Regions from separate parts of the Agromyces albus genome, predicted to be linked through region 3. Evidence: predicted binding sites of a transcription regulator. Region 3 holds the regulator's gene; each other region holds the start of a gene.
What was found. Region 3 encodes HspR, which represses chaperone genes until heat shock. Its sites were predicted from a motif close to AAGTTGAGTCNNNNNGACTCAACTT; they were not measured.
Positions count from the first base shown of each region.

Region 1: the regulator HspR is predicted to act here: its motif matches at 6,312-6,336, upstream of QFZ29_RS02650 (ATP-dependent Clp protease ATP-binding subunit).
Region 2: the regulator HspR is predicted to act here: its motif matches at 3,036-3,060, upstream of QFZ29_RS15010 (Hsp20/alpha crystallin family protein).

Region 1 is NZ_JAUSWX010000001.1:576,185-586,698, forward strand. Features, by position in the region: gene QFZ29_RS20355 (helix-turn-helix domain-containing protein) at 1-341, shown strand, start outside; gene QFZ29_RS02630 (DUF6941 family protein) at 338-754, shown strand; gene QFZ29_RS02635 (hypothetical protein) at 1,174-2,517, opposite strand; gene QFZ29_RS02640 (hypothetical protein) at 2,975-5,161, shown strand; gene QFZ29_RS02645 (hypothetical protein) at 5,286-6,035, opposite strand; gene QFZ29_RS02650 (ATP-dependent Clp protease ATP-binding subunit) at 6,354-8,975, shown strand; gene QFZ29_RS02655 (TetR family transcriptional regulator) at 9,035-9,670, opposite strand; gene QFZ29_RS02660 (putative quinol monooxygenase) at 9,738-10,028, shown strand; gene QFZ29_RS02665 (MFS transporter) at 10,046-10,514, shown strand, end outside.
Region 2 is NZ_JAUSWX010000001.1:3,168,384-3,178,897, reverse strand. Features, by position in the region: gene QFZ29_RS15025 (DUF2207 domain-containing protein) at 1-967, opposite strand, end outside; gene QFZ29_RS15020 (FUSC family protein) at 1,034-2,062, opposite strand; gene QFZ29_RS15015 (transglutaminase-like domain-containing protein) at 2,152-2,940, shown strand; gene QFZ29_RS15010 (Hsp20/alpha crystallin family protein) at 3,100-3,534, shown strand; gene QFZ29_RS15005 (LacI family DNA-binding transcriptional regulator) at 3,618-4,688, opposite strand; gene QFZ29_RS15000 (ABC transporter substrate-binding protein) at 4,878-5,720, shown strand; gene QFZ29_RS14995 (amino acid ABC transporter permease) at 5,831-6,619, shown strand; gene QFZ29_RS14990 (amino acid ABC transporter ATP-binding protein) at 6,616-7,386, shown strand; gene QFZ29_RS14985 (Gfo/Idh/MocA family protein) at 7,383-8,438, shown strand; gene QFZ29_RS14980 (NAD(P)/FAD-dependent oxidoreductase) at 8,497-9,642, shown strand; gene QFZ29_RS14975 (PfkB family carbohydrate kinase) at 9,626-10,483, opposite strand; gene QFZ29_RS14970 (SIS domain-containing protein) at 10,501-10,514, opposite strand, start outside.
Region 3 is NZ_JAUSWX010000001.1:3,490,562-3,501,075, reverse strand. Features, by position in the region: gene amaB (L-piperidine-6-carboxylate dehydrogenase) at 1-676, shown strand, start outside; gene QFZ29_RS16605 (FAD-binding oxidoreductase) at 679-2,031, shown strand; gene QFZ29_RS16600 (ferredoxin) at 2,134-2,346, shown strand; gene QFZ29_RS16595 (GNAT family N-acetyltransferase) at 2,316-2,888, opposite strand; gene QFZ29_RS16590 (transketolase) at 2,908-4,797, opposite strand; gene dnaK (molecular chaperone DnaK) at 5,169-7,052, shown strand; gene QFZ29_RS16580 (nucleotide exchange factor GrpE) at 7,055-7,756, shown strand; gene QFZ29_RS16575 (DnaJ C-terminal domain-containing protein) at 7,851-8,831, shown strand; gene QFZ29_RS16570 (heat shock protein transcriptional repressor HspR) at 8,840-9,262, shown strand; gene QFZ29_RS16565 (D-isomer specific 2-hydroxyacid dehydrogenase family protein) at 9,458-10,414, shown strand; gene vanA (D-alanine--(R)-lactate ligase) at 10,407-10,514, shown strand, end outside.

The DNA.
Region 1 (10,514 bases), 2.9 Mb from region 3:
CAGAGTACCTGGGTGTCCGTAAGTCGGCAGTGTCCCAGGTGATGAATGGGTCTGGAAACGTGACGCTCGATACGCTAGCTGAGTACTTGTCGGCCATGGGCTACGAGGCTGATATCACAGCCGTGGAACAAGGGGAAACTCTGCGGTCGATGCGAGAGCGACGATCGCCGCGGATCGCTGCTATCACGCTTCGCGACCACGACCGGCGCTCCGGAACAAACATCGCTGTGTGGGAGTCACGTTCGGCTACCAAGAGTAAGGAACTGGCTGAGCCAGTGCTGTGGGCTCCTCTAGTTCACGAAGAGCTGCACAACGTGTGGACCACAGAAATAGCTCGATGACATCAGCCCGCGTTCGAATGTTTGAACTATGTGACACCGCCTCTGATCGTGGAGGTCTCATCAGTGTGCTCGGGGCCGGGATCGATTTGATCAGCCGCGATCAGTATCCGAACGACCTCGGAGCCATGATCGCTATCTCGGTCGAAATCGATGCGTACCAAGTTGGCGAGAAGGTGGCATTGAGGTTGTCGATCCAAAAGCAGAACGGCGATCCGATCGCTGAGGACTACATCAACGAGTTGGCGGCCGTACCGTCCGCTGAACTCGAGGAGCATTTTAGGGATCCCGGGGCCGCAGTTTTCGTACACGTCGTTGGTGTGCAACGGATGCAGATCCCCGAGCCTGGGCGCTATGTGATGAAGCTATCTGTCGACGATGTCCCGGTCGGCTCACTGCAATTCCTAGCGCAATAGCACCTCTCATCATCTTGCCGAGCGCCACGACCAAGGTGCGATCTCTGGCGGGAATACCCGCGCCCCCTCCGCGCGGAACTTGAGCGTACCCAACTCAAGTTCCACTTCAGACGGACGCGGGTCGTTGGCGGACGGATGCAGGATGAGCGTCTTGGCCCTGGCGGCATCGGGGCTCGTATAGCTGTTCTCTTGGGCGGCTCCGCGCTGATCGTCCGTGCCGCCTACATGCAACCATCGAGGCTGAGGACGCGCGCGACTGACTCGACGTCGGACGGTCGCAGGGCGACGATGGGTCGTAGCGGCATGTGACGGGCGCTCCGGGCCGCACTAGTGCGGCGAGCGGACGCACTTGCCCGCTCAGGATCCATCACCGACCATCGCGGGCTAACCGCTAAGAGTCGCGTGCGGGTATCGAGCTGTTAGGCGGGCGGGATGTGCACGGTAGCCACGAGCAGTCGAAGCTCCTTGCCGTCGCGCTTATACCGATTGATCCTCCAGCCAGAAACCGAGGAGTCACCCTCGCCCTTGAAGCCCCTAACAGCTCGGAGAGGAGGCAAGTACTTCGCATATGCCCGATCGCGGTTCTTCTGCCTGAACAGCAGCAGTAGCACTGCGGCGGTGTCGGCCGTGTTGAGGTAGCTGAACAATTGTGGATCAAGCGCCTTAACGACGACGCTTTCCGATTTCGCGAACTTGGTCTCGGTAATGAAGATCAACGCTTCGCTCGAGCCGTCATCGATCGCCTTCGCTCGGACTTGGATGTCGGTCTTGCCCCGTCGCGAGAACACCTCGCGATCCGCCCCAGGGAGCGATGCGTTCAAGGTCGCGGCGAGAAGGTCGCTGATGCGATCTTCCTCAAGCCCATTGAACGCGCTGGGATAACGCTCGACGGCATTCGCCCAGACTCGTATCGAGCGCTGCAGATCCTCAAAACTCGCAGTTGCGAGTCGATCTCTGAGGATGACGTTTGTGGGACGCGTCTCAACGATGTCCCCGCTCGGTGTAGTCACCTCCACTGTCGGATCGGAGAGCTTCCAGTCGTCAGGGAACTTGACGGAGGTCATGACTTTCTCAAACGCTTGGAGTTGTGTTCGCCGGGAGTCAATTGCAGACAAGATCTGCTCCGGGAGCGCGATCTCAAAGTACGAGCTCATCTCGGCGACGATCGCGTCGAGGATGGGCCGCATGGCCGCCTCGCGTTTGTCATAGATCTCCTGAAGAACGATCCCTCCACGGTCAACTAGGTCTAGTTCCTCAGATGTCAGATCAATGGGCGTGTAAAGCGCGAAGGGAGTGTCGTCACCGTCGTGTACGGCTTCAACCTTCCATACAGGGTCGCCTTCGCCTACGTACGGGTGCACGGCATCGCGGTCTATCGGTTCAAGGGTGGTGCCAGTAGGCCATGTCGACAGGAACCCAGCCGCGCCGATCACTTGACGACGGAACCAGAAGCGGGTAACTACTGGCGAAATGCCATTCGCCTGCCGCCGCCCCCAATGGTGCGCTTCGACGTAGCTGCCGGCGCCGCCCGCGCCAAGCGTCGGCGGGATTGGGCGTACGGAGTCAATTGCGTGCGTCAGCTCAGCGGCGTGCCGGTCGAGTGCCGAGAGCGACTTGGTCTCGACGATCGGTGCAATGAGTAGCCGTCCGTAACGACTGAGCACCTCCCGAACTGGCCGATGCTCCATGACGAATCGAGTGAACGGAGGGTTCCTCATCGCGTCCGAAAGAAGGTTCTTCGTGATCTCGTCGCTCGTCGCCATGACAAACAGTGTGCATGATGCTCTGATCACAGCTGACTGCCAAACTCGTCAGTGGGTGACTCTGTAGGACTCAGTAGCGCGTCGACGAGTCGTCGTGTGGCTACCGAGGTATCGACCGGCACCGCTTGTAGGTGAGAACTGACACCGATGGCGTTCGACGGTCTGTGTATGTTGGTGAATGTCGACGCCACCCTTGAGTAGTCGAGGACGGTCGCTGTGTGCTGGAGATGAACCCAACTGGGTTTGTGGCACCCGGGCGCTCATCCGCCGCTGGGGCCCGCGGGCGCCGCCCTCGCAGGGTTCCGTACTCCTCGGCTCCCATGCCTCCAGTTCCGCCTGCGCGGTCACGCCTTTCCCGGCGCGAGCTGCAATCGTGAATCGCGACGGCTGAAGACACCATCATGTAATCATGAGATTTCTGAGGCACCTCACGCGTCCTCTGTGGTGGCTTTTCGTAGTGCGGCAACAGTTCCTGCTGTTGAGGTTGCGACGCGCGATTCGCAACACTGACGCTTTTGATGTCGTGGCGAACATGTTCCTCGCAGTTGCTCCCCTCGATAGCGAGCCCGGCGACGGCTCGGACGGGGAACGACTTCTCGCGTTGCCGGAGCTGACGGCATTGCTTTTCGCCGAGCAACGGTCCGTGCCGTCAGGCGCTGGGTCGAGCGCCAAGGTGCTTAGAGCCGTTCACACGCTGGTGCCGAAGGTGCTGCACGCCAGTTCGCTTCGAACCACGTTCTATCAGCTCACAATCCGGCACCAGCCGAGAGAGGGCCCCACCGTGGTGCCAAGACTGACAGCGGCCGCGATTACGAAGGAAATCTACCTCAGGCTGCCCCGCTTCCACCATAAGGAACGCGAACTTCTCAACGAACTCTTCACGCCGACCGTGCGCGAGTCGATCGTCGCGAGGCTCGGGTTTGGCCCCGAAGCGATGTTCTCGGTCTTCGACGCATTCCACTCGTACATCCCGCAGTCGCTTGTCGAGAGCATAAGGAGCGCGGGTGACGAACTTGCCGAAGCGTTGGAAGCCTCGCCCGAATTAGAGCGCTACATGGACACCCAATCTGGCGGGCTGCAGGCTGCTACGCGACGCGTCACCACACGCCTCGCATTCGATCACCTGGCCGAGGCTGTCGCTCTATCTTTCGACGACCTGGTGCTCGCCACTGCCCTTGACCAGGCAGAGTTGGCGGCGCTGCTCTCGCGGATGAGCATCGATCTGGATGCACCGAACGAGGGGGTCGTGACAGCGTTCCTCAATGGTGACAACCCAATGAGAACTCGGCCGTTCCTATCAAGAACGGGCACCTCGCGGCAGCGCGAATGGATGCTCGTTCAACCCACGTCGCTGATATTCGGGATGCGCGAGTTGGTTGAGGCGGCACTGACTGCCGAGCCGATGGACCAGACCTACATGAAGCATCGAGGTGAATTGCTTGAGCGGCGTGGGATGCGGGCACTCATCGACGCCATTCGTCCGGATGTGGCGCTGGCAAACGTCGAGTACAACGGGCTCCACGGTCAACGCTTTGAAGCAGATGGACTGCTCGTGATTGGACACGCGGCCGTCGTTCTCGAAGCGAAGAGCAATCGCCTGACCCAATACGCGCGCGCCGGCGCACCCCTGAGGCTTTGGCAAGAGCTGGGTCCGATCATCAGCAAAGCCGCGCAACAGGCCGAGCGCCTTCGAGCGCTCATCGAAGCCGGAGCGTCCATCCACATCAGATCCTCGAGCAATCTGCTGGACGGATCAGGCGACGGAGCACGGACCAACTGGGACCTCGATGTCAGCGAAGTTACCGAGGTGTTCACCATCGCGCTGTCTCTCGAAGATTTGAACTATCTCGTCACCATCACGTCAGAGCTCGTCGAAAGCGGACTCATCCCAGAAGGCGCGCTCTCCCCTTGGATTGTGAACGTCCACGACCTTGAAATTGCCGCCCAGCTCCTAGATAGGCCGGCCGAGTTCATCCAATTCTTGTCGAGGCGGCGCCGTACTGCGACGATGAACAATATCTTGGCGGTTGACGAACTCGACTACGTCATGCACTACCTCGCCAGTGGACTATTCCCAGAGGGCTCAACTAGCACGACGACCCTCGTTCTCAGCCTCACAGACGAACTCGACGCTTGGATCTTCTACGAGAACGGGCTCCGCGACACACCAGCACCAAAGCCCGCGCAACAAATCGAGTCGGGAGTCAACGAGGTACTCACAGTCCTTGAGCGCTATCGACCATTCGGATGGCTTGAGGCTTCCATCGGCCTCCTCGAACTGGCGCCTGATTTTCGCGCTAGGGTCGCGCACGAAGCTGGCCGGTTGCGTGAATTGTCTGCCGGCGACGGCCGCCCGCATTCGATGTACCTGGAGACGCCGCCAGCCCCTACGAAGTCGCTGATCTTTATCGCAATGAGTTTTCCCAGAGGGACGCAGCGAAACGCAGTCGAGAACCAACTCGTCGGGTACGCGACCCTGCGACGCTATGCATCCAGAGCCGACACCGTGTTCTGCTTCGGCGCGTGGGTAGGAAGCCAGGAGGTGTTCGATGTGTTTTTGACGCTCAGCTCACCGTGGTCATACGACCAAGCTCTTGAGGCTGCCGTAGTTACGGCCGGACTTGCTCCGGGCATACAGACCTAAGCGGCTCGGGTGGTGCGCGGCCTCCAAGCGCCCGCTTGCGGTTTTCGGCACGGGGGACCCGTCCGTCAGCGGACGTCCACAAGCGGATCGGTTCGCGGTCGGCCGCTCGCCCGCCGGACTCGCGCTATTGCTCGAGCTGTATGGTCTCGTCCTCGGCAATGTGGTCGAGTGCCTTTGTAACGAGAACGTGGGTGCACAGTGTGTGCGTGGTTTCCCAGCGATCGAGCCAAGTGGCAAAGTTCGATGTGGTGAACTGCAGTAGGGCTTGCACGTCGGCGAATATCAGCGCCGGCGATCGCCGTACTTGGATGCCGGCGGCGCCCAACCCAGGCATGGGAAGTCCAAATACAACTGGTTCGCAGTGGCTGATGCGGTTTCGGGCCCAGTTGATGCGCTGCGCAAGCCTGGCAACGTCTTTGCGAGGCTCCGAGAACCCGTGCTTAAGTGCCGGTTCCCACAAGTCCTTTACGTAATAGGCGCGCGAGCCATCGATCTTGTCGTCGCCCTTGCCCAGCAAGTTGACCCAAGTGCCTAGCATCACCTGAGCGATGATCTTGCCCGCTGGAGCTTGGACACCAACCGCCGCCTCGGCGTCAGTGAATGCGGCGTCTGCTGTTTCGTCAAGTAGATTCCGATGGTCCTGGAACCATCGCTCGCCGTACTGTGATGTGAGTGAGCGATGAATTGTCTCGCGCAGAGCGACTTCAGCGAATCTCACCCCGGCGTGGAGGTTCGCAGCAAGTTCTGCATCGATGAGATACAGCGCGATGGCGTCCCTGTCGCCAGTGGTGGCAGACCGGAATCGCCGTAGCCGCTGTTTGGCCAGGCTGTTGATCAGCGCAGTCTGCTCGACCGGAGTTAGTTGTGGGATCACGCTTCGGAGGATATATTGATCTCATATTCCCCCGGCAACGGCCGCAGTGGGTTTCGGAAACCGTCGTAGATCTTTGATCACGGCGGTTTCATCTTTAACGGAGGTCGGCCCCCGGGGCGCCTCGGCTAAGCCTCTCCCTGCTCCTTCTAACTGTTGCCAGGGGCTTGCTGGCCATACGTCCTCGCGTGCCCCTGAAAGCCAGTCCGATAGACGATCCGTTTTGGCGACGCAGATGGACTCGAACATGGCGGGAATACGCGCGCACCCTCCGCGTTGAACTTGAGCGTACCCAACTCAAGTTCCACTTCAGGAGGACTGGTGCCCGAAGACTTCACACCCCAGAGCGGCGACGAAACCAACTCGTTCGACGAGTTTCTGAGCCGCTACCTCGAGGGCGAACGGTCGCGCGCAGCGCGGTCGATTGACCTGAGCCGCTTCTTGACTGCACGCACGCAGGGCATCCTGCAGCGCGCCGGCAGGTTCGCGCTCGAGCGCGGCCAGACCGAGCTCGACGCGCTGCACATCCTGCGCGTGATCGTTGAGGACGAGAGCGTCAAGCAGGCGATCGCCCGCATCGGCGTCGCCCCCGAGCGGCTCATCACGGCGACCGAGGCGCGGCTGCCTGCGGCATCCGACGTGGCCGACATCAACGCGGCCACGATCACGCCGAGCGCGAGCCGCGCGCTGTTTCACGCCTACCAGGTCGCGCGTTCGAGCGGTTCGACCTACATCGACCCTGAGCACCTCTTCTTTGCGCTCGTTCTGGGGCAGGATGCCCCGGCCGGCCAGGTGCTCGCGCGCGCCGGCGTCACCGCCGAGGCGTTGACGGAGGGCCTGCGCGAGACCGTGGGTGACGACGAGGAGTTCGGACAGGCTCAGTCCCCAGATGGTGGGCCCGAGGCATCCGACACCCCGATGCTCGACAAGTTCGGCACCGACCTCACGGCCCTCGCCGAGAATGGCGAGCTCGACCCCGTGATCGGGCGCGTCGACGAGATCGAGCAGACCATCGAGATCCTCAGCCGCCGCACCAAGAACAACCCGGTGCTCGTCGGCGAGGCCGGCGTCGGCAAGACCGCGATCGTCGAGGGCCTCGCCCGCGCGATCGTCGAGGAGAACGTGCCCGAGGCGCTGCTCGGCAAGCGCGTCGTGTCGCTCGACCTGCCCGCGATGCTCGCGGGCACCCGCTACCGCGGCGACTTCGAGGAGCGCCTCACGAAGACCATCGACGAGATCGCCGAGCACAAGGGCGAGTTCATCGTGTTCATCGACGAGGTGCACACCGTGGTCGGCGCCGGCGGTGCCGGTGACGGCGGCATGGACGCGGGCAACATCCTGAAGCCGCGCCTCGCGCGCGGTGAGCTGCACCTTGTGGGTGCGACCACGCTCAAGGAGTACCGCACCGTCGAGAAGGACCCCGCGCTCGAGCGCCGGTTCCAGCCGGTTCGCGTGGGGGAGCCCTCGATCGAAGACGCCGTGCTGATCCTGCACGGACTCAAGCCCGCCTACGAAGAGCACCACGGCATCGAGTACACGGATGCCGCGTTGCGGGCCGCCGTCGAACTCAGCGCGCGCTACCTCACCGACCGGGTCTTGCCCGACAAGGCCATCGACCTCATCGACCAGGCCGGGGCGCGGCTGCGCCTGCGGCTCGGTGTGAAGACGGATGTCCCTGCCCTCATGGCGCGACTCGGCGAGCTCGAGGCCGACAAGAACGCGGCCGTGCGCGCCGAGCACTACGAGGAGGCGTCTCGGATTCGGGACGAGATCGCGAAGGTGCAGGCGAAGCTCGATGAGGCGACGGCCGCCGGTCGAGTAGCGACGAAGTCGCGTATCGAGACCAGCGGCGAGGGTGGTTTCGACAAGCTCAACCACCAGGCTGTGATCGACGAGGCCGAGATCGCCGCGGTGGTCTCGCGGGCCACCGGCATTCCGGTGAACCGCCTCACCGAGAGCGAGCGCGAGCGCCTCGGCGACCTCGAGGCTGAGCTGCACGGACGCGTAATCGGCCAACACGACGCGGTCACCGCGGTCGCCAAGGCCGTGCGCCGCAACCGCACCGGCATGGGCGACGCGCGTCGCCCGGTGGGCAGCTTCCTGTTCCTCGGGCCGACGGGTGTCGGCAAGACCGAGCTGGCGAAGGCGCTCGCGTCGAACCTGTTCGACGACGAGGCATCCGTGATCCGCTTCGACATGAGCGAGTTCGGCGAGCGGCACACCGTGTCGCGACTCGTCGGCGCCCCTCCCGGATACGTCGGCTACGACGAGGCCGGCCAGCTCACCGAGCGTGTGCGGCGCAACCCGTACTCGATCGTGCTGTTCGACGAGATCGAGAAGGCGCACCCCGACGTGTTCAACCTGCTGCTGCAGGTGCTCGACGACGGGCGCCTCACCGATGGCCAGGGTCGCACGGTCGACTTCCGCAACGCGGTGATCGTGATGACCTCGAACGTCGGCTCGGAGTTCCTGGCGTCGCGGTCGGGTGCGCTCGGCTTCGTCGCCGGGGCGGATGCCTCGGGCTTCGCCTCGGAGAAGGACCTGCGCGACCGCGTCATGGGCAAGCTGCGCGAGGCCATGCGGCCCGAGTTCCTGAACCGCATCGACGAGATCGTGCTGTTCCGCAAGCTCGACCAGCCGCAGCTCGAGCAGATCGTGCGGCTCATGCTCGGTGCGTCGGCCGCGCGGCTCGCGTCGCGCGAGGTTGCCTTCGAGGTGACGGATGCCGCGGTGGCGCTCCTCGCGGAGCGCGGCTACGAGCCCGAATACGGCGCACGTCCGCTGCGCCGCGTCATCCAGCGCGAGATCGACGACCGCATCGCCGACCTCTTCGTGAGCGGCGCTGTCGGTGACGGCGAGGGCGTGCGCGTGGATGCCGCCGACGGCGAGTTCATCGTGGCATCCGTGCCGAACGCCACGGTGACGGTGCCGCAGGCGGCCTGACCCACCGACCGCACAAGCGAACGCCCGGCCCTCATCACGAGGGCCGGGCGTTCGTTCTTTCACGCCGGTCGAATCGAGCCCAGCTCGCTGCTGACGCCCGCGACGATCATCCGGATCCCGTGTTCGAACACCTCGGTGCTGAGTGGTCCGCCTCCCTCGGCGAAGGCCGTCTTCAGTGTGTCGGAGATGTCGAGCGGAGCACCGCCGACCGGGGTTGCCTGGTTCCCGGGCGCCTGCTCCTTCAGTGCAAAACCGGAGATGTAGTGGGTGATCACCGAGATGGTGTGCAGCGCGAGCGCCGGCGTGAAGCCGAAGCCCACCATTGACCTGATCTCCTCGTCGAAGAGGCCGATGAGGGTGGGGCTGCCACCGCTGGCCTCGGCGGCGATGCGCGCGCCATCGCGGCAGGAGTTGAGTGCGGCTCGGTAGGCGATCGAGCGGCGCATGATCCAGTCCTGCCACGCCTCCCCGTCTGACGGTGCACCCATGCCACCCGCGAGGTAGATGCGTTCGGCCATGCCCTCGAGCAGCTCCTGCTTGTTGCGGAAGTGCCAGTACAGGGCGGGCGACTGCACGCCGAGCCTGTCGGCGAGGCGGCGCATGCTCAATGCGTCGAGCCCCACCTCGTTGACGAGGTCGAGGGCGACCAGTTCGATTCCCGCTCGCGTCAGGGGCTGGCGCTTCGTGGATGCCACGGTTGACACCTTATCGGTGATAAGGGAGGATTGCACACAACTTAGCAGTGATAAGGAAAGGACGATCATGTTGATCATCGCGGGATACCTGGAGCTCGACCCGAACCGCCGCGACGACTACGTCGCGGCTCACACCGACCTGATCGCGCGAGCTCGTCAGGCAGACGGATGCCTCGACCTCGCCATCTCCGCGGACTCGGTGCACGAGACGCGCGTGAACCTGTTCGAACGATGGAAGTCCGAGGAGGCGCTCGAGGCGTGGCGCGCCACCTCGAACCCACCGCAGCTCGATGTGCAGTTCGTGGGCGGCGACGTCATGAAGTACACCATCGACCACGTCTCGCCGGCGTTCGACTGATGTCAGACGCTCAGCAGATGCCGGCCACGCAGCAGGCGCGCCCGACGCTGACCGATGGTGCCCGCAATCCACTGCGGTGGCGCGCCCTGACCGTGCTCGGACTGTTCCAGTTCATCCTGGTGCTCGATCTGACGGTCGTGAACGTGGCGCTGCCACGCATCCACGACGAGCTCGGCTTCACGGATGCCGGGCTCGCGTGGGTGGTGAACGCCTACGTGCTGACCGCCGCCGGGCTCCTGCTGCTGGGCGGGCGGTTGGCCGACATCCTCGGCCAGCGCAGGATCTTCCTGCTTGGCGTGATCGTGTTCGCAGTCGGTTCGCTCGCCTGCGGTGCCGCCCTCTCTCCGGGCATGCTCGTCGGTGGCCGCTTCGTTCAGGGACTCGGTGAGGCCCTGGCGGCGCCCGCGGCGCTGGGGCTCATCGTGCTGCTGTTCCAGGATCCCCGCGAACGGATGAAGGCGCTCGGCATCTGGGGTGGACTCAGCG
Region 2 (10,514 bases), 320 kb from region 3:
GCTCGACGGCGGCGCCGTCGAGCTTGAGTTTGGCGATCCACTCGCGTTCGAGTCCGAAGAGCATGGCGTAGGGGAGCAGGCGCTCGTGCAGGTGGAAGCGGGCGAGCGGGTCGGCGGCGGCGTCGGGTTGGGGCTCGTCGCTCGGCGAGCTCGCGGGGCCGGCACCGGCACCGGCCGCGGCATCCGTCGCACGCAGCTCGACTCGGCCGCTCGCGGCATCCGTCGCCCGCAGCATCGCCCCGCTCGGCGACTGCAGCACTCGCAGTCGATCGGCCTCGGCGAGCTCCATGTACTGGCGCAGCCCCGCGAGGTGTTCTCGTTTCGGTTGCGACGGCGGCAGGAAGTGCCGCCACCACCCGGGCGTGACGAAGATCGTGGCGACGGTGGCCGCCAGGGCGACGATCGTGAGGATGAGTGCCGGCCAGTCGCCATCGATGATGGTGAAGACGAGGAACAGCACCTCGACGAGCATGCCGAGATAGGCGAGCACGGTGAGCGTCACGCCGGGCCAGGTGACGCGGCGTTCGGCGATGAGGCCATCGCGAGCGAGGGCGTGCTCGGTGGTGAACACGAGCGTGCGCAGCCGGCTGCCGAGTGCCCGCCTGGCTGACGAGAAGCGGCGCACGCGCCCCGGGGTGTGCTCGGGGCCGAACAACACCTCGAGCAGCGCCACCTCTTCGGCGGTGAGGATGACGTTCGATTCGAGTTCGACGCCGATCGGCTCTCGCCTGCTGCCAGCGACGATCTTCACCTTGCGCTTCACCGCGAGATCGATGAGGGCAGCGGATGCCGCACGCCGGTCGGCCTCGAGCAGCAGCGCGTCGCGCAACACCGTGGACCCGCGCTCGGGCGCATACTGCACGACGCCCGGTGTCACCCGTTGGGCGGCGACCGCACGCGCGGCGAGGCCGAACCCGAGGATGAGGAACGCGGGAATGACCGCGAACACGATGACGGCGAAGAGCACGCGCCCAGTCTAGGCAGGCGTCGCCGGGTGAGGGAGGCTCACTGCACAGCGTGGATCGCTGGTGCGCTAATCGCCGACGAGCTCGCCGCGGATGCGCCGCAGGTCTTCCATGAGTGAGCCGACGAGGATCCAGTGCCCCGACTTGGGCGGCGTCACCACGAGCGCCGACGTCAGCGCGGGCACTTCCGACGTCATCGGCTCGGGCTCGGGTTCGGCCACGCGCACGAGCAGGCGCACGTCGTGCGCGACCCGTCGCAGTTGCTCGGCGATCGCCCGCACGGTGGGCTCGTCGTGCAGCGCGTCGTCGTAGTGGTCGGCGAACGCGCGCGTCATGCCGATGACCTGGGTGACGATGGGGCTCAGGCGTTCGAGCAGCTCCCGCAGCTGCACGAGCTCCGAGCGGTGCGCCGACCGGCGCGGGTTGAGGGTGAGCGACTCCTCGCCGGCGGCGATCGCGGCATCCGCGGCATCCCGCATCGGTCGCAGCAGCCGGGCCTCGATCATGAGCGCATCGACCGCGCCGGGGGATCGTCGCTGCTCGACCGCGTCGGCGAGGCGGTCGACGGATGCCGCGAGCTCGCCTCCGAGCAGCGCGACCTCGCCGCGGGCGGGCGCCACGGCCACGGGCGGCACGATGAGCGCGTTCACGACGATGCCGATCGCGGCGCCGATGAGCGTCTCGATCACGCGATCGAACGCGTATTCGGGTGACGCGGATCCGAGTGCGAGCACGAGCATCGCGCTGATCGCGACCTGGTTCGAGGTGCCGGGCGTCATCTTGAGCGCCCACGCGACGAGCATCGCGATCATGATGGCGGCGAGGATGATCCAGCTGCTCTGGCCGAGCCCGAGCGAGATGCCCGTCGCGATGACGACGCCGAGGATCACGCCGATGCTGCGCTCGATCGCCTTGCCGAACGACTGGTTGACGCTGGGCTGCACGACGAGCAGCGCTGCGATCGCCGCGAACACCGGCAGCGGCCCCGGGATCAGCCAGCCGGCCACGAGCCACGCCGCGATCGTCGCGACCGCTGCCTTCAGCACCTGCAGGATCGGCACACGCTTCGTCGCCCGGAACGTCGCGGTGAAGTTCATGCGCCAAGGCTAGCCGTGGCGCGTACGTGCTGGGCGAGAATGGAGCAGTGCCGCTCGGCACGCTCCGCCCGCTCGAACGAGGGCTCTCCATGCAGCGAACCGTGTCCGCCGAACTCGCCCTCCACATCGACGACCTGGCGCGTCTCGCGTTCATCGTCGCGGTGGCCGACCGCCCGGCCGAGGAGCGCTTCGAGCTTCGGCACGACGGCGCGCTGGTGAAAGCGCGTGAGGTGACGGATGCCGCGGGCAGCCGCATCCACATCGTCGACGTCGCGGCGGGTTCGCTCACCATGAGCTACTCGGCCAGGATCGAGGAGCAGGCCGAGGCGCCATCCGTCACCGAGCTCGAGCTGCTCGAATTCCTCCGGCCGAGTCGCTATTGCGAGGCCGACCACCTCGCCGCCACTGCTCGCGCCGAGTTCTCGGGTCTCGAGGGCCGCGAACTCCTCGCGGCGGTGAGCTCGTGGGTCGGCACTCGCCTCACGTACGTGCCGGGGTCGAGCCTGCCGACGGACGGCGCGATCCGCACCCTCCTCGGCGGCGAGGGCGTGTGCCGCGACTATGCGCACCTCGTGATCGGCCTGCTGCGGGCCCTCGACGTGCCCGCCCGGCTCGCCGCGGTGTACGCGCCCGGGCTCGACCCGATGGACTTCCACGCCGTCGCCGAGGCCCATGTCGAGGGCGCATGGCACGTCGTGGATGCGACGACGCTCGCCCCGCGCTCGTCGCTCGTGCGCATCGCCACCGGGCGCGATGCCGCCGACACGGCGTTCCTCAGCGCGTATGGCGGCAACGTGACGGTCGAGGCGATCGAGGTCTCCGCCGTCGCCGACGTGCTGCCCGACGACGACATCACGGAGCTCGTGCAGCTGCGCTGAGCGGAGTTCTTGCGGCGACATCCGGCCCCGGATTGCGGCAATTTCTTGACGATTGGCATCTTGGCACTCTCATGTGGAGAGTGCTAATCTGAAGGTACTTGAGCGACATCGACTCAAGTCTTGAACAACGCCGCAACGCGGCACTAGGGAGGAGTAGCCATGGCAATGTACTGGGACCCGTTCCGTGAGCTCGATCGCCTCGCTACGAGCATGCTCGACTCGAGGCAGGGACCGCGGGTCATGCCCATCGATCTGCACCGTGACGGAGATCACTACGTGCTGAACGCCGACCTTCCGGGGGTCGACCCGGGCTCGGTCGACGTCGACATCGACGGGCAGTTGCTCACCATTCGCGCTGAGCGCACCCTGCGTTCCGAAGAGGAGACGCAGTGGCTCGTGCGCGAGCGGCCGAGCGGGTCGTTCCTGCGCCAGCTCACGCTGGGCGACGGCCTCGACACTGCGGGCATCAGCGCACACTACGAGAACGGCGTGCTGAGCGTCGTGATCCCGGTGAGTGAACAGGCCAAGCCGCGCAAGGTGGCCGTGCAGGCCGCCCCGCGCGCCGAGAAGGAGGTCACGGCTTCGGCCAGCTGACCCACCGGCGAACACGCCCGCGAAGCCCGCCCCGCCGCCCAGGCAGGGCGGGCTTCGCCGTGCCGGCGCCCGGCGCTACGCGATCATCGGACCGGCGGGCGCGGCGGTGCGATCGACTCTCGTTCGATGAGTCGCTGTGGCAGCACCGTCGTCTCGGCGGGGCCGCCGTGGCCGGCCATCCGGCGCACGAGCAGTCGCGCAGCCTCGGCGCCGATCTCGTGGATCGGCTGCGACATCACGGTGATCGCGGGCGCCGAGAGGCTCGTCCAGTCGGCGTCGTCGAACGCCACGAGCGACACGTCGTGGGGGATCACGAGCCCCAGGTCGCGAATGGTGCGGAACGCCGCCTGGGCCACGAGGCTGTCGGATGCCACGATCGCGGTGGCGCCATCGCCGAGCAGTTCGCGAACGATGGTGTCGACGCCATCGCGGCGCGCGTTCAGACGCACGAATCGCTCGGGCTCCGGCACTCCGGCCTCCTGAAGCGACGCGACGAAGCCCGCGACGCGATCGCCGACCGAGCTCGAGGCCAGGCGGTCGCCGGCCCGGTACTCGGCGGGATGGCCGATCGTCGAGACGAACGCGATGCGCCGATGCCCGGCTGCGAGCAGCAGCTCGGCGAGCCGGCTCGCGCCCGCGCGGTTGTCGGCCACGACGGTGTCGACGTCGACGCCCTCGGCTGCACGGTCGAAGAGCACGAGCGGCCGGCCCGTCGCGATCGCCGATTGCAGGCTCTGCGTGTCGACGGATGACGCGGGCGCGACGATGAGCCCGTCGACGCGTTTCGCGAGCAGCACCGCGATCGCGCTGTCTTCGGCGTCGACCTCCTCGTCGGAGTTCGACAGCAGGAGGTCGAACCCGGCGGCCTTCGCGACATCCGACACTCCCCTCGTCGCCTGCGCGAAGAACGGGTTCTCGATGTCGCCGACGACGATGCCGATCGTGTGCGACTTGCCCGTGCTCATCGTCTTGGCCAGGGCATTCGGCCGATAGCCGAGCTGCTCGGCCGCCGCGAGCACGCGATCGCGCACGGCGTCGCTCACGGCGCCGTAGTCGCCGAGCGCTCGCGCGGCGGTGGCCTTCGAGACCTTGGCGGCCGCCGCGACATCGCTCACGGTGGTCTCGCGGCGGCCGTTCGCCGAATCTGATGCCATCGATGCTCCAGGAAGAAAAGTGTTGACGGATGTCTCGAGCGCGGAGTACTGTCCCAGAAACGCATTGAGACCGGTCTCAATCTACGACATTGAGACCGGTCTCAACAAGAGCTCGAGGCTTTCCCGCTTCGGCGCCTCGCGTTTCCCGCATCACCCACTGCATCGAACCCCCACAGAACAGGAACTCCCGTGACGCAACGTACGCACCACCGTCGCTCGGCGATCGTCGCGCTCGCCGCGGCGGCCGCCCTCGCCCTCTCCGCCTGCGCCGGCGGCGGATCGGCCGCCGAGACCGAAGACAATCCCTACAACCTGATCACCCCCGGCCAGATCCGGGTCGCGAGTCTCGGCGACGCGAAGCCCTACACCTTCACCGACGAGTCGGGAGAGTTCACCGGCTTCGACGTCGAGCTCTTCACGGATGTCGCGAGCCGCATCGGCGTCGACGACGTCGTTTTCACCGGCCAGGACTTCTCTGGCCTCCTCGCCGCTGTGGCGAACGGCCAGTTCGACGTCGGCGTCGCCGCCATCGGCATCACCGACGAGCGCAAGCAGACCGTCGACTTCTCGGAGGGCTACCTCGCGGGGTACCTCACCGTGATGGCACATCCCGACGCGGGCATCGCCGACGAGGCCGGCCTCGCCGGCAAGCGCCTCGGCGTCGTGCAGGGCACCCTGCAGGAGGCCTACGCGGTGAAGCACTTCACCGAGACCGAGCTCGTTCGCTTCCCCGACAACAACGCCGCGATCTCGGCGGTAAACAGCGGCAGCATCGACGCGCACTTCCTCGACTACGAAGCCGCCAAGGAGTACGGCGAGCAGTACGGGCTCGTGAACGCGCTCGACATCCCCTCGTTCGACGCACCGGCCGGGTTCGCGATCGCGAAGGGCAACACCGAGTTCCAGCAGGCGCTCAACGAGGCGCTCGCCGCCGCGATGGAGGACGGCACCTGGAAGGAGCTCTACGAGAAGTGGTTCCCGGGCTCGCCGATGCCCGAGCAGTACCTGCCGTCGGCGGAGCAGACCGAATAGCTCACCGCGAGCACTCCGGTGCGGGTCGTGCAGAGCATCTGCGCACAGCAGCACTCGCGTACAGCGTCGCGTGACCCGCACCGGATCATCCCCCACCACCGGAGCACACCATGGACTGGCTCGACAACATCATCAAGACCTTCTTCGACTTCGACGCGATGTGGCAGGTCTTCCCGCAGTTGCTCGGCGTCGGGCTCGTGAACACCCTCGTGATCTCGATCTGGGCGACCGTCATCGGCGTCGTGCTCGGAATGATCGTGGCGATCATGGGCATCTCGACCTCGCGCTGGCTGCGGGTGCCGGCGCGCATCTACACCGACGTCTTCAGGGGCCTGCCCGCGATCCTCACGATCCTCCTCATCGGGCAGGGCTTCGCCAGGTTCAGCCAGCAGGTCTTCGGCCCCTCGCCGTATCCGCTCGGCATCCTCGCCCTCAGCCTCATCGCGAGCGCCTACATCGGCGAGATCTTCCGGGCGGGCATCCAGAGCGTCGACCGCGGCCAGCTCGAGGCGTGCCGCGCCCTCGGCATGAGTTACGGCAAGGCGATGCGCCTCGTCGTCGTGCCGCAGGGCATCCGGCGGGTGCTCCCGGCGCTCGTGAACCAGTTCATCGCGATCGTGAAGGACTCGAGCCTCGTGTACTTCCTCGGCCTCCTCGTCTCGGAGCGCGAGCTGTTCCGGGTCGGACAGGACGCCGCGGTGCTCACCGGCAACCTGTCGCCGCTCGTGATGGCGGGCCTCTTCTACCTCGTCATCACCGTGCCGCTCACCCACCTCGTGAACTTCTTCGACGATCGGTTCCGCACCGGCCGGCGGAAGGCCGCGCCGCCGAAGAGCGGCCTCGACGAGGTCGAGGAGATCACCCCCGTCCAGCCCCTCACCTACGGGAGCAACACATGACCTCCACCTCGCCAGTGCCCGTCGCAGACGGCCACCTCTACGAGGGCTCGAGCCTCGAGCTCGTCGACCTCTCGATGGCCTACGGCGACATCGATGTGCTCACCGACGTGAGCCTCGCGGTGGCGCCCGGCACGACGACGTGCATCATCGGGCCGTCGGGCTCGGGCAAGTCGACCCTCCTGCGGGGCGTGAACCGCCTGCACGAACCGAAGAGCGGCGACGTGCTGCTCGCCGGCCGGAGCGTGCTCACCCAGAAGCCCGACTCGGTGCGCCGTCGCATCGGGCTCGTCTTCCAGCACTTCAACCTCTTCCCCGACCACAGCGCCGAGCAGAACGTCGCGCTCGCCTTACGGAACGTGAAGGGACTCTCGCGTGCCGAGGCCAACCGCATCGCGAACGAGCGGCTCGCCGAGGTCGGTCTCGGCGACCGCACCGACCACCGGCCCCGCGATCTCTCGGGCGGCCAGCAGCAGAGGGTCGCGATCGCCCGCGCTCTCGCGATGGAGCCCGAGGTCATGCTCTTCGACGAGGCCACGAGCGCGCTCGACCCTGAACTCGTGAAGGGCGTGCTGAACCTCATGGCGAGCCTCGCCCAGCGCGGCATGACGATGCTCGTCGTCACCCACGAGATGGGCTTCGCGCGGAAGGTCGCCGACCAGGTCGTGTTCATGGATGAGGGCCGCGTCGTCGAGGCGGGCACTCCGGAAGACCTGTTCGACCGCCCGAAGAGTCCGCGCCTGCAGCGCTTCCTCTCGGAGGTGCTGTGAGCGGCGCGCGGATGTCGCCCGCGGCGCCGATCCGCACGGCCGTCATCGGCTTCGGCACCTCGGGCCGCATCTTCCACGCGCCGTTCCTCGCCGCGAACCCCGAGTTCTCGCTCGACGTCATCGTCACGAGCGACGAGCGCCGCCGAGCGGATGCCGCGGCCGAGCATCCGTCGGCCGCCGTCGTCGCATCGCTCGACGACGTGCTCGACCGCCGCGACGTGCTCGACCTCGTCGTCATCGGCTCGCCGCCCGCGACGCACGCGACGATCGCCGCGGCCGCCCTCGACGCCGGACTCGCCGTGGTCGTCGACAAGCCGTTCGCGACGACCGCGGCTGAAGGCGCGGCCCTCGTCGAGCGGGCTCGCCGCCTCGGCGTGCCGCTCACCGTGTTCCAGAACCGCCGGTGGGACGGCGACTTCCGCACCGTCCGGCGGCTCATCGGGTCCGGCCGGCTCGGCGAGGTGCGCCGGTTCGAGTCGCGGTTCGAGTGGTGGAAGCCCCAGCCGCCCGCCTCGTGGAAGACCGCGACGCCGGTCGCCGACGGTGGAGGCATCCTCTTCGACCTCGGCACTCACCTCATCGACCAGGCCGTGCAGCTCTTCGGCGAGGTCGCCGAACTGCACGCCGAGGTGCGCTCGAGGAGAGCGGATGCCGCGGCCGACGATGATGTCTTCCTCGCGTTGGAGCACGCCTCGGGCGTTACCTCCCACCTCTGGATGAGCTCGGTCGCCCCGGCGTTCGGGCCTCGGCTCCACGTGCTCGGCTCCGAAGCCGGGTTCACGAGCTGGGGCCTCGACGGCCAGGAGCCGGCCTTGCTCGCGGGCGCGCGGCCGACCGATCCCGGATTCGGCGAGACGCCCGAGGAACGGTGGGGCGTCGTCGGGGCGGCTGACGACGTTCACCCCGAGCCGATGGAGCGCGGCGACTACGCGGGCTTCTACGGCGGGCTCGCCGACGCCCTGTTGCGCGGAGCACCGATGCCCGTCGATCCGGCCGACGCGGTCGGCGTACTCGAGCACATCGAGGCCGCGCACGGCTCCGGTCGCCGCTGACCCGCACCACCTCCGGGCCCGAGCGCGCCCGGTCGAATCACGAAAGAGAAGGAACACCATGACCAGCCCACTCCCCAGCCACGTCGCCGTCGTCGGAGGCGGCATCTTCGGAGCGTCGACCGCCGCCCAGCTCGCGCGCCGCGGCGTGCGCGTGACGCTCGTGACCGACGCTGCGCTCGGCAGCGGCGCCTCGGGGCGCTCGCTCGCGTGGCTCAACTCCGCGGGTCAGCGCTCAGCGGAGTACCATGCCCTGCGACTCGCCGGGATCGATCGGTACCGCACCTGGTCGGCCCGCGTGCCGGGCAGCAGTGACTACCTCCGTTTCACGGGCGGTCTCACGTGGGCGCCCGAGGGTGAGTCGTTCGCCGACGTCTTCGCCTACGAGCGCTCGATCGGCTACGACGCCCGGTGGCTCTCGGCCGGCGAGATCGCGGCCGTGACGCCGGGCGTCAATCCGGCCTCGGTCGCCGCCGAGGGCGCGATCTTCAACCCGGGCGAGGGCTGGGTCGACCTGCCGTCAGTGATCGCGGTGCTCATCGCTGAACTCACTCGGCGAGGCGGAACGATCATCGAGAACGCCGGCGACGCGCAGCCCGTCGTCGAGGACGACCGCGTGATCGGCGTCCGCACGGAGTCAGGTGAACGCATCGTCGCCGACGCCGTCGTGCTCGCCACCGGCCCCGACGTGCCCGACCACCTCGCCAGGCTCGGCGTGACCATCGGCACCCAGAGTCCGGTGGCGTTCGTGGCCTTCACGAAGCCCGTCGACACCGAGCTCGTCGCCGTGCTGAACACTCCGCTCGTCGCGGTGCGCCGCACCGTCGGCGGCGGACTCGCTCTCGACTCGGCCTGGTCGGAAGAGGAGATCGAGATCGCGGATGACGGTGCGATCGTGGTTCACGACGCGACACTCGATCGCCTGCTCGAGCAGGGCTCGCGCGTGCTCGCCGGCAACCCGACGCTCGAGCTCGACCATGTCGGCGCGGGATTCAAGCCGATCCCGGCCGACGGCGAGCCCGTGATCGGCGCGATCGAGGAGATCGGCGGACTCTACGCCGCGTTCAGCCACAGCGGGGCGACGCTCGGCCTCATCACAGGCGAACTGCTCGCCGAGGAGATCGCAACAGGCGTCGCGTCACCGTTGCTCGCGACGTTCCGCTCTGCGCGGTTCACGCGCGAGCACGAGCTCACCGCGACGCCGTGACGAGGGCGTGCGGCCACCCGCCCCGGTGGCCGCACGCGGCCGCGGCCCAGCGGGCCCCCTGATTCAGGGCAGCAGGCTGGTCGAGCCCGTTGACACGGGCGTCGATGTAGCCGGCGATGAAGGCGTCGCCCGCTCCGGTGGTATCGACGACCTCGACGGGCACAGCCGGCTGCTCGAACCACGCGGAGCCGTCGGTGGCGATCGCCCCGGCCGCCCCACGAGTGACGACCGCGGTGGCCGCGCCGCCGGCGAGGGCGGAGAGCGCCCAGGTGCGGGCGTCGCCGTGTTCGCCGACCGAGCCGAACGCGACATCCAGTCCCGTGAAGCCCTGCGTGACGGCGCAATCCTGGCTCACGGCGGGCCCGAGGCCGCCGCCGAGCCCGGGACCGGCAGCGCGCCCGGCACCGCGGCGGGCCGCGAGCCGCTCGCGCAGCTCATCCGCCCGCGGCAGCATGCCGACGTGCACCCAGCGAGCGCCGGCGAGCAGCTCGAGGTGCTCCTCGCTCGGGAAGTAGTCGGCGGTCACGCCGAACTCCTCGCTCTCGAACACCCGCTCCCCCGCGTCGACCCGGATCGTCGTGACCGCCGTCGCACCCCGCGCCGTGACGAGGCCGACCGCATCGACGCCCGCGCGGTGCAGGCCGCGGGCGATCGCTCGAGCGTTGCCGTCTTCGCCGACGGCGCCGAAGTAGGCGACGTCGCGTCCGCGACCCGCGAGCTGCGCGGCCACGTTGTAGGCGTTGCCGCCAACGTAGCGATCGCGCTCGTCGCCGACGTAGCGGTCGATCGTGTTGTCGCCGACGGCAGCCACGACGAACGGCGCGCGAGGAGCACGCGGCATCCGACGCATCCGCTCGCTCAGTACTGCAACT
Region 3 (10,514 bases):
CGTGTTCGCCGCCGCCGGCACCGCGGGCCAGCGCTGCACCTCGCTTCGGCGCCTCATCGTGCACTCGTCGATCGCCGAGACGCTCACCTCGCGCATCATCGAGGCGTACAAGACCCTGAACATCGGCAGCCCGACCGTCGAGGGCACGCTCGTCGGACCGCTGATCAACAGGGCCAGCTTCGAGGCCCAGCAGAAGGCCCTCGCACGGGCCGTCGACGAAGGCGGAGCAGTGCTCTACGGCGGCACCCGTGTGCTCCACGACGAGCATCCCGAGGCGTACTACGTCGAGCCCGCGGTGGTTCGGGTTCCCTCGCAGTCGGGCGTCGTGCAGGAGGAGACGTTCGCACCCATCCTGTACGTGCTCACCTACGACACGTTGGACGAGGCCATCGAACTCCACAACGGCGTCCCGCAGGGCCTGTCGTCGGCGATCTTCACCAACGACCAGACGGAAGCCGAGCGGTTCCTCTCCGCCAGCGGCTCGGACTGCGGCATCGCCAACGTCAACATCGGAACGTCGGGAGCGGAGATCGGCGGCGCGTTCGGCGGCGAGAAGGAGACCGGTGGCGGCCGTGAGTCGGGCGCCGATTCGTGGAAGCAGTACATGCGCCAGGCCACCAACACGGTGAACTTCTCGGGTCAGCTGCCGCTCGCACAGGGCGTGAAGTTCCTCTGACGGTGAACCCCCTTTCCGACCTCATCGCCAGGCTCGGCGGCCGGGTCCTCACCGATCCGGCCGACCTCGCCAGCTACAGCACGGATGCCTCCCGCGCCCGGCCCGAGGGGCTGCCCGCCGCCGTCGTGGTCGCCCGGAGCAGCGCCGACGTCGCGGCCGCGGTGGAATGGGCGAACCGCAACGACGTCAAGGTCTCGGTCCGCGGCAGCGGCACGGGGCTCGCGGGCGGGGCCGTCGCCTACCCCGGCGGCCTCGTCATCTCGCTCGCAGGGATGAACAGGATCGTCGCGATCGATCCCGCCAACCGGCTCGCCGAGGTCGAGGCAGGGGTCATCACCGCAGACATCGACAGGGCCGCGGCGGAGCATGGCCTGATGTACGCGCCCGACCCCGCCAGCTACCGCGAGTCGACGATCGGCGGCAACATCGCCACCAACGCCGGAGGGCTCCGCTGCGTGAAGTACGGCGTCACCGCAGACAGCATCGCCGCCCTCGAGGTCGTGCTCGCCAGCGGCGAGATCATCCGCACCGGCTCGAGGACCCGCAAGAACGTCGTCGGCTACGACCTGACGAATCTCTTCGTGGGATCCGAGGGCACGCTCGGCATCGTCACCGCCGTGACGGTGCGCCTTCGGCCGCGGCCAGTCGGCACGACCGTCACCTTCCGCGCGGCGTTCCCGACTATCGCCGCGGCCGGCCGCGCCGTCAGCGCGATCATGAGCAGCGACGTCGTGCCCGAGGTGCTGGAGCTCATGGACCGCACGAGCGTCGACGTCGTCGAGAAGTTCTATCCGACCGGGCTGAGCACCGACGGAGCTTCCGCCCTCCTCGTCGGCCAGTTCATCGGCCGCACCGCGATCGGCGATCTGGAGCAGGCGACCACGATGTGTCGGAAAGCAGGGGCAATCAGCGTCGAGCAGGCGGAGGGCGACATCCTGCTCGAAGCGCGTCGCGTGTCGAGCCGGGCGCTCTCGGCCGAAGGCCTTCGGGTGTCATCGGATGTCGCGGTGCCCATCGCTCGCCTCGCCGACATGTTCGAAGCCGTCGAGCGGATCAGCGCCGAAGAGGGCGTGCCGATCCCGACCTTCGCGCACGCCGGCGACGGGAACCTGCACCCCTCCGTCATCGTGCGAGGTGACGACGACGAGACCTACGTCGATGCCGAACGCATCCTCGACCGGATCACCGACACCGCCCTCAGCCTTGGGGGCACCATGTCAGGGGAGCACGGAGTCGGATCCCTCAAATACGGCTCGCTCGCGAAGCAGCTCGATCCGGCGACGCTCGCCGCCCACCGGCTCATCAAGACTGCGTTCGACCCGAAGGGGATCCTGACGCCTGGGCGCGGCGTCTAGGTCATTGTGCCCGTCGTGTCGCGGTGGCGCTGTCTCTCGCGTGTCAATACCGTGGATGAGGAGCGTCATCCCGTCGGCGCTGCCACGGAAAGGATGTTGCTGATGAAGGTCACCGTGAACCCCGTCACGTGCATTGCCTCGGGGAACTGCGGGCTCACCGCTCCGAACGTGTTCCGCAACCCGCCGGAGGAGGGCGGCTTCGTGGAACTGATCGACGGGAACCCACCCGAGTCCGAGTGGGCGGCCGTGCGCGAGGCGAAGGAGCTGTGCCCGTCGGCAACCATCTACGTCGAAGACGACGCCGTGCGAACCTGAGGCTGCAGGTCCTTGTGGTGGATCACGAGATCGCACGGCGTCGCCAGATGAACAGCGAGCGCCGGGTAGGACTCCTCGAGGCGACCGGTGCGAACCGGGCGATAGCCGATTCGGGTGTACCAAGCGGTGAGGAACTCCTTCGACGGATGCGACCACTCGCGCGGCACGAGGAGCTCGAGCTGCATGATCTCCCGGCCGTGCTCCACCGCGAAGGCCTCGGCGAACCGCACCAGCTCGCGACCGATTCCGGCGCCTCGCCGATGTGGGGCCGCCGCGAGCATTCCGAACTCGCAGATCCGATCGGACAGTTCGTGAATCCGAACGCATCCGACGAGCTCGCCGTCGAGGAACGCGGCGGTGATCTCACCTGAACGGAGGAGCGACGCGACTTCCTCGGCCGTCGTCCTCGCGCTCTGCGGCTCCCAAAGTCCCTGCTCCGCGACCTCGTAGACGCCGTTGACCAGGTGCGAGAGCGCCGAGACGAGCTCGGCATCGTCGGCGTGAGACGCCGAGAGGGTCGTGAGTCGGATGCCGCTGGTCATGCGCCCATTCTTGCGGGTCTCAACTGTCGAGCAATTCGCGCGCGGCGGCGGCGATGTGGTCTGCGTCCAAGCCGGCCCACGCGAGGAGCTCGGGGCCGGATCCGGAGCCGGGCATGCCGCGAACCGCGAGGTGCGCGAGAGACAGGCTCGTCGGCCCCGCGGCGAGGAGCGCGTCGGCGACGGCCGACGCGAGTCCGCCTTCGGGGTGGTGGTCCTCGGCGACCACGATCCGCCCGGATGTGGTGCCGATCGCGGCGGTCAGCGTGTCGGCGTCGATCGGCTTCACCGAGTAGCAGTCGATCACCCGGGCCGCGACACCCTCCTCCGCCAGGATCTCGGCGGCGCGCAGGCACGCGTGGAGCGTCACGCCGGCGCCGACGAGGGTGACCTGGTCGTCATCACCTGAGCGCAGCACCTTGGACCCGCCCACCGGGAACGCCTCCCCGTCCTCGTACAGCACGGGATACGCGCCGCGAGTGGTGCGCAGGTAGCTGATGCCCGGCGTCGATGCCATCGCCTCGACGAGCGCGGCGGTGCTCGTCGCATCGCTCGGATACAGCACCGTCGAGCCGTGCACGGCGCGCATCATGGCGAGGTCCTCGAGCGCCATCTGCGATGGACCATCGGCCCCGATCTCCACGCCGGCGTGCGAGCCGACCAATCGGAGGTCGACCCCCGAGATGGCGCCCATCCGGATGAAATCGTGCGCACGGGTCAGGAACGCCGCGAAGGTCGACGCGAACGCGCGGTAGCCGCGAACGCTGAGGCCGGTCGCGGCGGCCACGAGCTGCTGCTCGGCGATGAACATCTCGAAGTACCGGTCGGGAAAGGCGTGCGCGAATGCATTGGAGTACGTCGAGTTGCTCACCTCGCCATCGAGCGCGACGATCCGCGGGTCGGCAGCTCCGAGCGCGACGAGCGCGTCTCCATAGGCCTTGCGCGTGGCCACCTCGTCGCCGAGGGCGTACCGAGGCAGGATCGCGGCGGCCCCGGCCGGTTCGGCACTCGCGTCGGTGGAGGTAGCGGAAGCGGGCTCAGGACGCGGGCCGCGAAGCACGAGATCGCGGATGCCGCCGAGCTCGGCGATCGCCCGGTCGGCCATGTCGGCGGGGAACGGCTTGCCGTGCCAGTCGGGCTTGTCCTCGACCTCGGAGAAGCCACTGCCCTTCACCGTCTTCGCGAGGACCACCGTCGGCCGTCCATCCGTGGGATCGGCGGCCGTGCCCAAGGCGTCGTCGATGGCGCTCAGATCATGCCCGTCGACGACGAGCACGCGAGCGCCGAACGCCTCGGCACGGCGGGCATACGCGTCGAGATCCCAGCCCAGCTCGGTCGGCCCGCTCTGGCCGAGGCGGTTGACGTCGACGATGGCGATGAGGTTCGACAGCTCGTAGTGGGCGGCCTTGTCGAGCGCCTCCCAGATGGATCCCTCGGCGAACTCGCTGTCGCCGCAGAGCACCCACGTTCGATAGGGCAGCCGATCCAGGTACTTGCCGGCCAGCGCGATCCCGACGCCGTCGGGCAGACCCTGGCCAAGCGACCCGGTCGCGACATCCACCCATGGCAACACCGGAGTCGGGTGGCCCTCCAGGCGTTGCCCGAAACGCCGGTACCCGTTCATCAGCTCGTCGTCCGAGACGACGCCGACGGCCTTGAACACCGAGTACAGCAGCGGCGAGGCATGACCCTTCGAGAAGATCAGGTGGTCGTTGCCGGGCGCCGTCGGGTCATCCCAATCGAAGCGCAAGTGCCGGGTAACGAGCACGGCGAGCAGGTCGGCCGCCGACATGCTGGAGGTCGGATGCCCCGAACCGGCGCTCGTGCTCGAGCGGATCGAGTCGACGCGCAATTGGGCGGCGAGCTCAGCCACGGTGTCGAGGTCGATGTGGGACGTCTGGGTGATGGTCACGGTCGCTCCTTCATGACTGCGCCGACGACGATGCGCCGACGACGCTCCTGACTACGATGCGAGGAATCTGTTCCCACCCTTATTCACCCACGAGCTTGGTGCCGCCTGAATGCATTCGATGCGTACCCTGTGTTGCGGGGTGGCGGCCGTGACGAAGCCCGGAATTCTGGGCATCCGCTGTGAGTTGAGTCAGGTGCACTCAAGTTCCACGGCGCCAACTTGACACGTCGAAACGGCGTTGAGACACTTGAGTCGTCAGGGCTCAAGTCTTGACACACCGACTTCGGTCGCGGGCCAGCACGGCCGGGCCGACCGCTCTGGAGCGCTGCGGCATCCGCTCGCGAAGCCTCCAGGCAGAAGGAGAGACACACATGTCACGAGCAGTAGGAATCGACCTCGGCACGACCAACTCGGTCGTCTCGGTCCTCGAAGGTGGCGAGCCCACCGTCATCGCCAATGCAGAGGGCTTCCGCACCACCCCCTCGGTCGTCGCATTCACGAAAGACGGCGAGGTGCTCGTCGGCGAGACCGCGAAGCGCCAGGCCGTCACGAACGTCGACCGCACGATCGCCTCGGTCAAGCGCCACATGGGCACCGACTGGAAGTCGTCCGAGATCGACGGCAAGAACTACACGCCGCAGGAGATCTCGGCGCGCATCCTGCAGAAGCTGAAGCGCGACGCCGAGCAGTACCTCGGCGACACCGTCACCGATGCGGTCATCACCGTGCCGGCGTACTTCAACGACGCCGAGCGCCAGGCCACGAAGGAGGCCGGCGAGATCGCGGGCCTCAACGTGCTGCGCATCATCAATGAGCCCACAGCGGCAGCGCTCGCCTACGGTCTCGACAAGGGCAAGGAAGACGAGCTCATCCTCGTCTTCGACCTCGGTGGCGGCACGTTCGACGTCTCGCTCCTCGAGGTGGGCAAAGACGACGACTTCTCGACCATCCAGGTGAAGGCGACTGCCGGCGACAACCGGCTCGGCGGCGACGACTGGGACCAGCGGGTCGTCGAGTGGCTCATCAAGCGCTTCAAGGACTCCACCGGTGTCGACGTCTCGAAGGACAAGATCGCCCTCCAGCGTCTCAAGGAGGCCGCTGAGCAGGCGAAGAAGGAGCTGTCCTCGAACATGAAGGCCAGCATCCAGCTGCCCTACCTCTCGCTCACCGAGAACGGCCCCGCCAACCTCGACGAGACGCTCAGCCGCGCCGAGTTCGAGAACATGACGAGCGACCTGCTCGACCGCACGAAGAAGCCCTTCGACGACGTCATCCGCGAGGCCGGCATCAAGCTTTCGGATGTCGCGCACGTCGTGCTCGTCGGCGGATCCACGCGTATGCCCGCCGTCTCCGAGCTCGTGAAGCAGGAGACCGGCCAGGAGCCCAACAAGGGCGTCAACCCCGATGAGGTCGTCGCCGTGGGTGCCGCCCTTCAGGCGGGCGTCCTCAAGGGTGAGCGCAAAGACGTGCTGCTCATCGACGTCACCCCCCTCAGCCTCGGCATCGAGACCAAGGGCGGCATCATGACGAAGCTCATCGAGCGCAACACCGCCATTCCCACGAAGCGCAGCGAGACCTTCACGACCGCCGACGACAACCAGCCGTCGGTCGCCATCCAGGTCTTCCAGGGTGAGCGCGAGTTCACGCGCGACAACAAGCCGCTCGGCACGTTCGAGCTGACCGGCATCGCGCCGGCGCCCCGCGGCATCCCGCAGATCGAGGTCACCTTCGACATCGACGCCAACGGCATCGTGCACGTGTCCGCGAAGGACAAGGGCACCGGCAAGGAGCAGCGCATGACGATCTCCGGCGGCTCCGCGCTGCCGAAGGAAGACGTCGAGCGCATGGTGCGCGACGCCGAGGAGCACGCCGCCGAAGACAAGAAGCGCCGTGAGTCCGCCGAGACGCGCAACTCCGCCGAGCAGCTCGCCTACTCGATCGACAAGCTCATCAAGGACAACGACGACAAGCTGCCCGCCGACGTCAAGTCCGAGGTGCAGGGCGACGTCGACGCGCTGAAGTCGGCGCTCGCCGGCGACGACGACGAGGCCGTGAAGACCGCGTTCGACAAGCTCTCGCAGTCGCAGGGCAAGCTCGGCGAGGCCATCTACGCCCAGAGCCAGACGGCGGATGCCGCGGCCGGCGCCGGAGAGGACTCGAACCCCACCGGCGAGCAGGCCACCTCCGATGAAGACGTCGTCGACGCCGAGGTCATCGACGACGAAGACACGTCGACGAGCTCAGAGGCCAGGTAATCATGACCGACGAGAACCAGATCCCCGAAGAGCCGGTCATCCGCGACAAGCGGCGGATCGACCCCGAGACGGGCGAGGTTCGCCGTCCGGCGCAGGAGGCCGAGACTGCCGAAGCCGCCGAGGCGCCGGCGGCAGCTGAGGCGGTCGAAGGAGCCGATGGCCCCGAAGCCGCCGCCGGCGAGGCCGACACGATCGAGGAGACGGATGCCGCGGCATCCGAATCCGACGACGACGACGTGCCGCTCACGGTCGACGACATCCTGAACGCGGCCACCGCCGAGATCCGGGAGCCGAGCGACGAGCACCTCGCCGACCTCAAGCGGGTCACCGCCGAGTACGCGAATTACCGCAAGCGCACCGAGGCGAACCGTGAGGTCGAGCGCGAGCGCGCCGTCGGCGCGGCCGTCGCGGTGCTGCTGCCCGTGCTCGACGACCTCGACCGGGCCGAGAAGCACGGCGACCTCGAGGGCGACGCCCCGTTCTCGACGATCGCGGCGAAGCTCCGCGCGGCCGTCGAGAAGCTCGGGCTCTCGTCGTTCGGCGAGATCGGCGAGCCGTTCGACCCGCAGCGCCACGAGGCGATCTTCCAGCAGCCGAGCGACGAGGTCGACACCGACACCGTCGCCGACGTCGTCGAGACCGGCTACCTGCTCGGCGGCACGCTGCTTCGCGTGGCGAAGGTCGTCGTGAAGACTCCGCAGTAGTTCCCTCAGGTGGGTGAGTAGCGTCGGGTTTCGCCCGGCGCTACTCGACCACCAGGGGCTACCGGGCGAGTAGATTTCGAGAGAGGAGGTGCCGATGGCCAGTCAGGATTGGTTCGACAAGGACTTCTACGAGGTGCTCGGCGTCTCCAAAGACGTGAGCGACGCGGAACTCAAGAAGGCGTACCGCAAGCTCGCGCGCAAGTACCACCCCGACTCGAACCCCGGTGATGACGCGGCGGAGGCGAGGTTCAAGGAGATCAGCGAGGCGCACTCGGTGCTCTCCGACCCCGAGCAGCGCAAGGAGTACGACGCGATCCGGGCGATGGGCTCGGGTGCGCGATTCACCGCGCCCGGCGGCGGCGGCGCGGCAGGCGGCTTCGAAGACGTCTTCGGCACGATGTTCGGCGGCCAGGGCGGTCGCACGTACCAGCAGGGTGGCCAATACGACGACCTGCTCGGCGGGCTGTTCGGCGGCGGCCGCTTCGGCCAGCCCACCGGTGGATTCCGAGGCTTCGGCGGCCCATCGAAGGGCCGCGACGTCACCGCCTCGACGACCCTCGACTTCATCACCGCCACCAAGGGGCAGCAGATCACCCTGCAGGCATCCGACGGCAGGCCGATCACCGTGAAGATCCCCGCCGGGGTCGCCGACGGGCAGAAGATCCGGCTGCGGGGCAAGGGCCAGCCCTCGCCCGACGGCGGCGAACCCGGTGACCTCGTGCTGAGCGTCTCGGTGCGCAAGCACCCCGTGTTCGAGCGCGACGGTCTCAACCTCCGGGTGACCGTGCCCATCACGTTCGCCGAGGCGGCGCTCGGCGCGACCATCCAGGTGCCGACGCTCGGGGGTGACCCCGTGAAACTGCGCGTCGCCCCCGGCACTCCGAGCGGACGCGTGCTGCGCGTGAAGGGCCGCGGCGTCGAGACCTCGAAGGGCACGGGCGACCTCCTGGCAGAGGTGCAGGTCGCAGTGCCCTCGCACCTGTCGAAAGACGCCGAGGAGAAGCTGCGCACCTTCATCGCCGAACTGCCCGACGAGAATCCCCGAGACGGGCTCATCGCGAAGGCCAGGGGCTAGGAGCGACCATGAACGAGCTGAGTCCGCTGTTCGTCATCTCCGTCGCGGCGGAGCTCGCGGGAATGCACCCGCAGACGCTGCGGCAGTACGACCGGCTCGGTCTCGTCTCTCCGACGCGCACGGCCGGCAAGTCCCGCCGGTACTCGATGCGCGACGTCTCGCAGCTGCGCGAGATCGCCCAGCTCTCGAGCGAGGGCGTGAGCCTCGAGGGCATCCGGCGCGTGCTCGGCCTCGAAGACCAGGTCGCGTCGCTCGAGACGCGCGTGCGCGAACTCGAGGCGGCGCTCGCCGACGAGATGCTCAACCGCCCGGGTCGTCGCGTCTTCGCGGCCGGTGCTGCAGGCGAGGTCGTCTCGATGCGCGCGGGCACGCGAGTGCGCCGCGAGAACGCCGTCGTGGTGTGGCGTCCGCTCGACCGCCCCGGTGGCTAAGTAGGCGGGATATCGCCGGTGTATCGAAAACCGCATACGTCCTGACAACACCGGGCTGCCTTGACTGGAGGCATGGCCAACAGCGAACACGCACGAACAGCGCCCCGCGGCATCCGATCGCTGCCGTCCACGTTCTCCTCGGCTGCCGCTGACCATCGCGGTGCGTTCGGCAGGGCGGATGCCGTCGGCCCGGGAATGGGAATCTCGATTTATGGGTGCGGGCCGGATGAGGCCGTCGTGTTCCGCGAGGTGGCGCCTCGCTTCGGCGTCGCACTCACGATCACCGATGCCGCGGCATCCGAGTCCACGCTCGGGATGGCCGTCGGGAATCGATGCATCAGTGTCGGCCACAAGACCCCCATCACCAATTCCACACTTCGCTCGCTCAGCGAAGCCGGCGTCGCCTACATCTCCACCAGGAGCACGGGGTATGACCACATCGACGTGGACTTCGCGCGCGACGTCGGCATCTCGGTCGAGGCCGTCGAGTACTCGCCCGACGGCGTGGCCGACTACACGCTCATGCTGATGCTGATGGCCGTGCGGAACGCGCGATCGATCGTCGCTCGCGCAGAAGCTCATGACTTCAGGCTGAATCGCGTGCGCGGCAGGGAGCTCCGCGACCTGACCATCGGAGTCATCGGAACCGGCCGCATCGGCGCAGCAGTCCTGGAGAGGCTGCAGGGCTTCGGATGCCGCGTGCTGGCTCATGACCGCAATCCCAAGACCTCTGCGGACTATGTCCAGCTCGATGAGCTGCTCGAGCGGAGCGACCTCGTCACGCTGCATACGCCACTCAGCGCGGAGACGAGACATCTCCTGGATCGTCAGCGGATCGAGCAGATGAAGGATGGCGCAATCGTCGTCAACACAGGTCGCGGTTCGCTCATCGACACCGAGTCCCTGCTCTCCGCGCTTGAGAGCGGCAAGTTGGGCGGCGCGGCGCTCGACGTGCTCGAGGGAGAGGAGGGCATCTTCTACACCGATCAGCGGAACCGGCCGATCGAAAGCCGACTCGTCCTGCGATTGCAACGGCTGCCGAATGTACTCATCACTCCGCACACCGCCTATTACACGGAGCACGCACTGTACGACACGGTCGAGAACACCATTCGCAATTGCCTCGAGTTCGGACGGCGGCAGCATGGCTAGGTTGAGGGTCGCGGTCATATTCGGAGGCGCCTCGGAAGAGCACCCCGTCTCGGTCAAGTCTGCGCAAGAGGTCGCGCGAAACCTTAACCTCGCCAAGTAC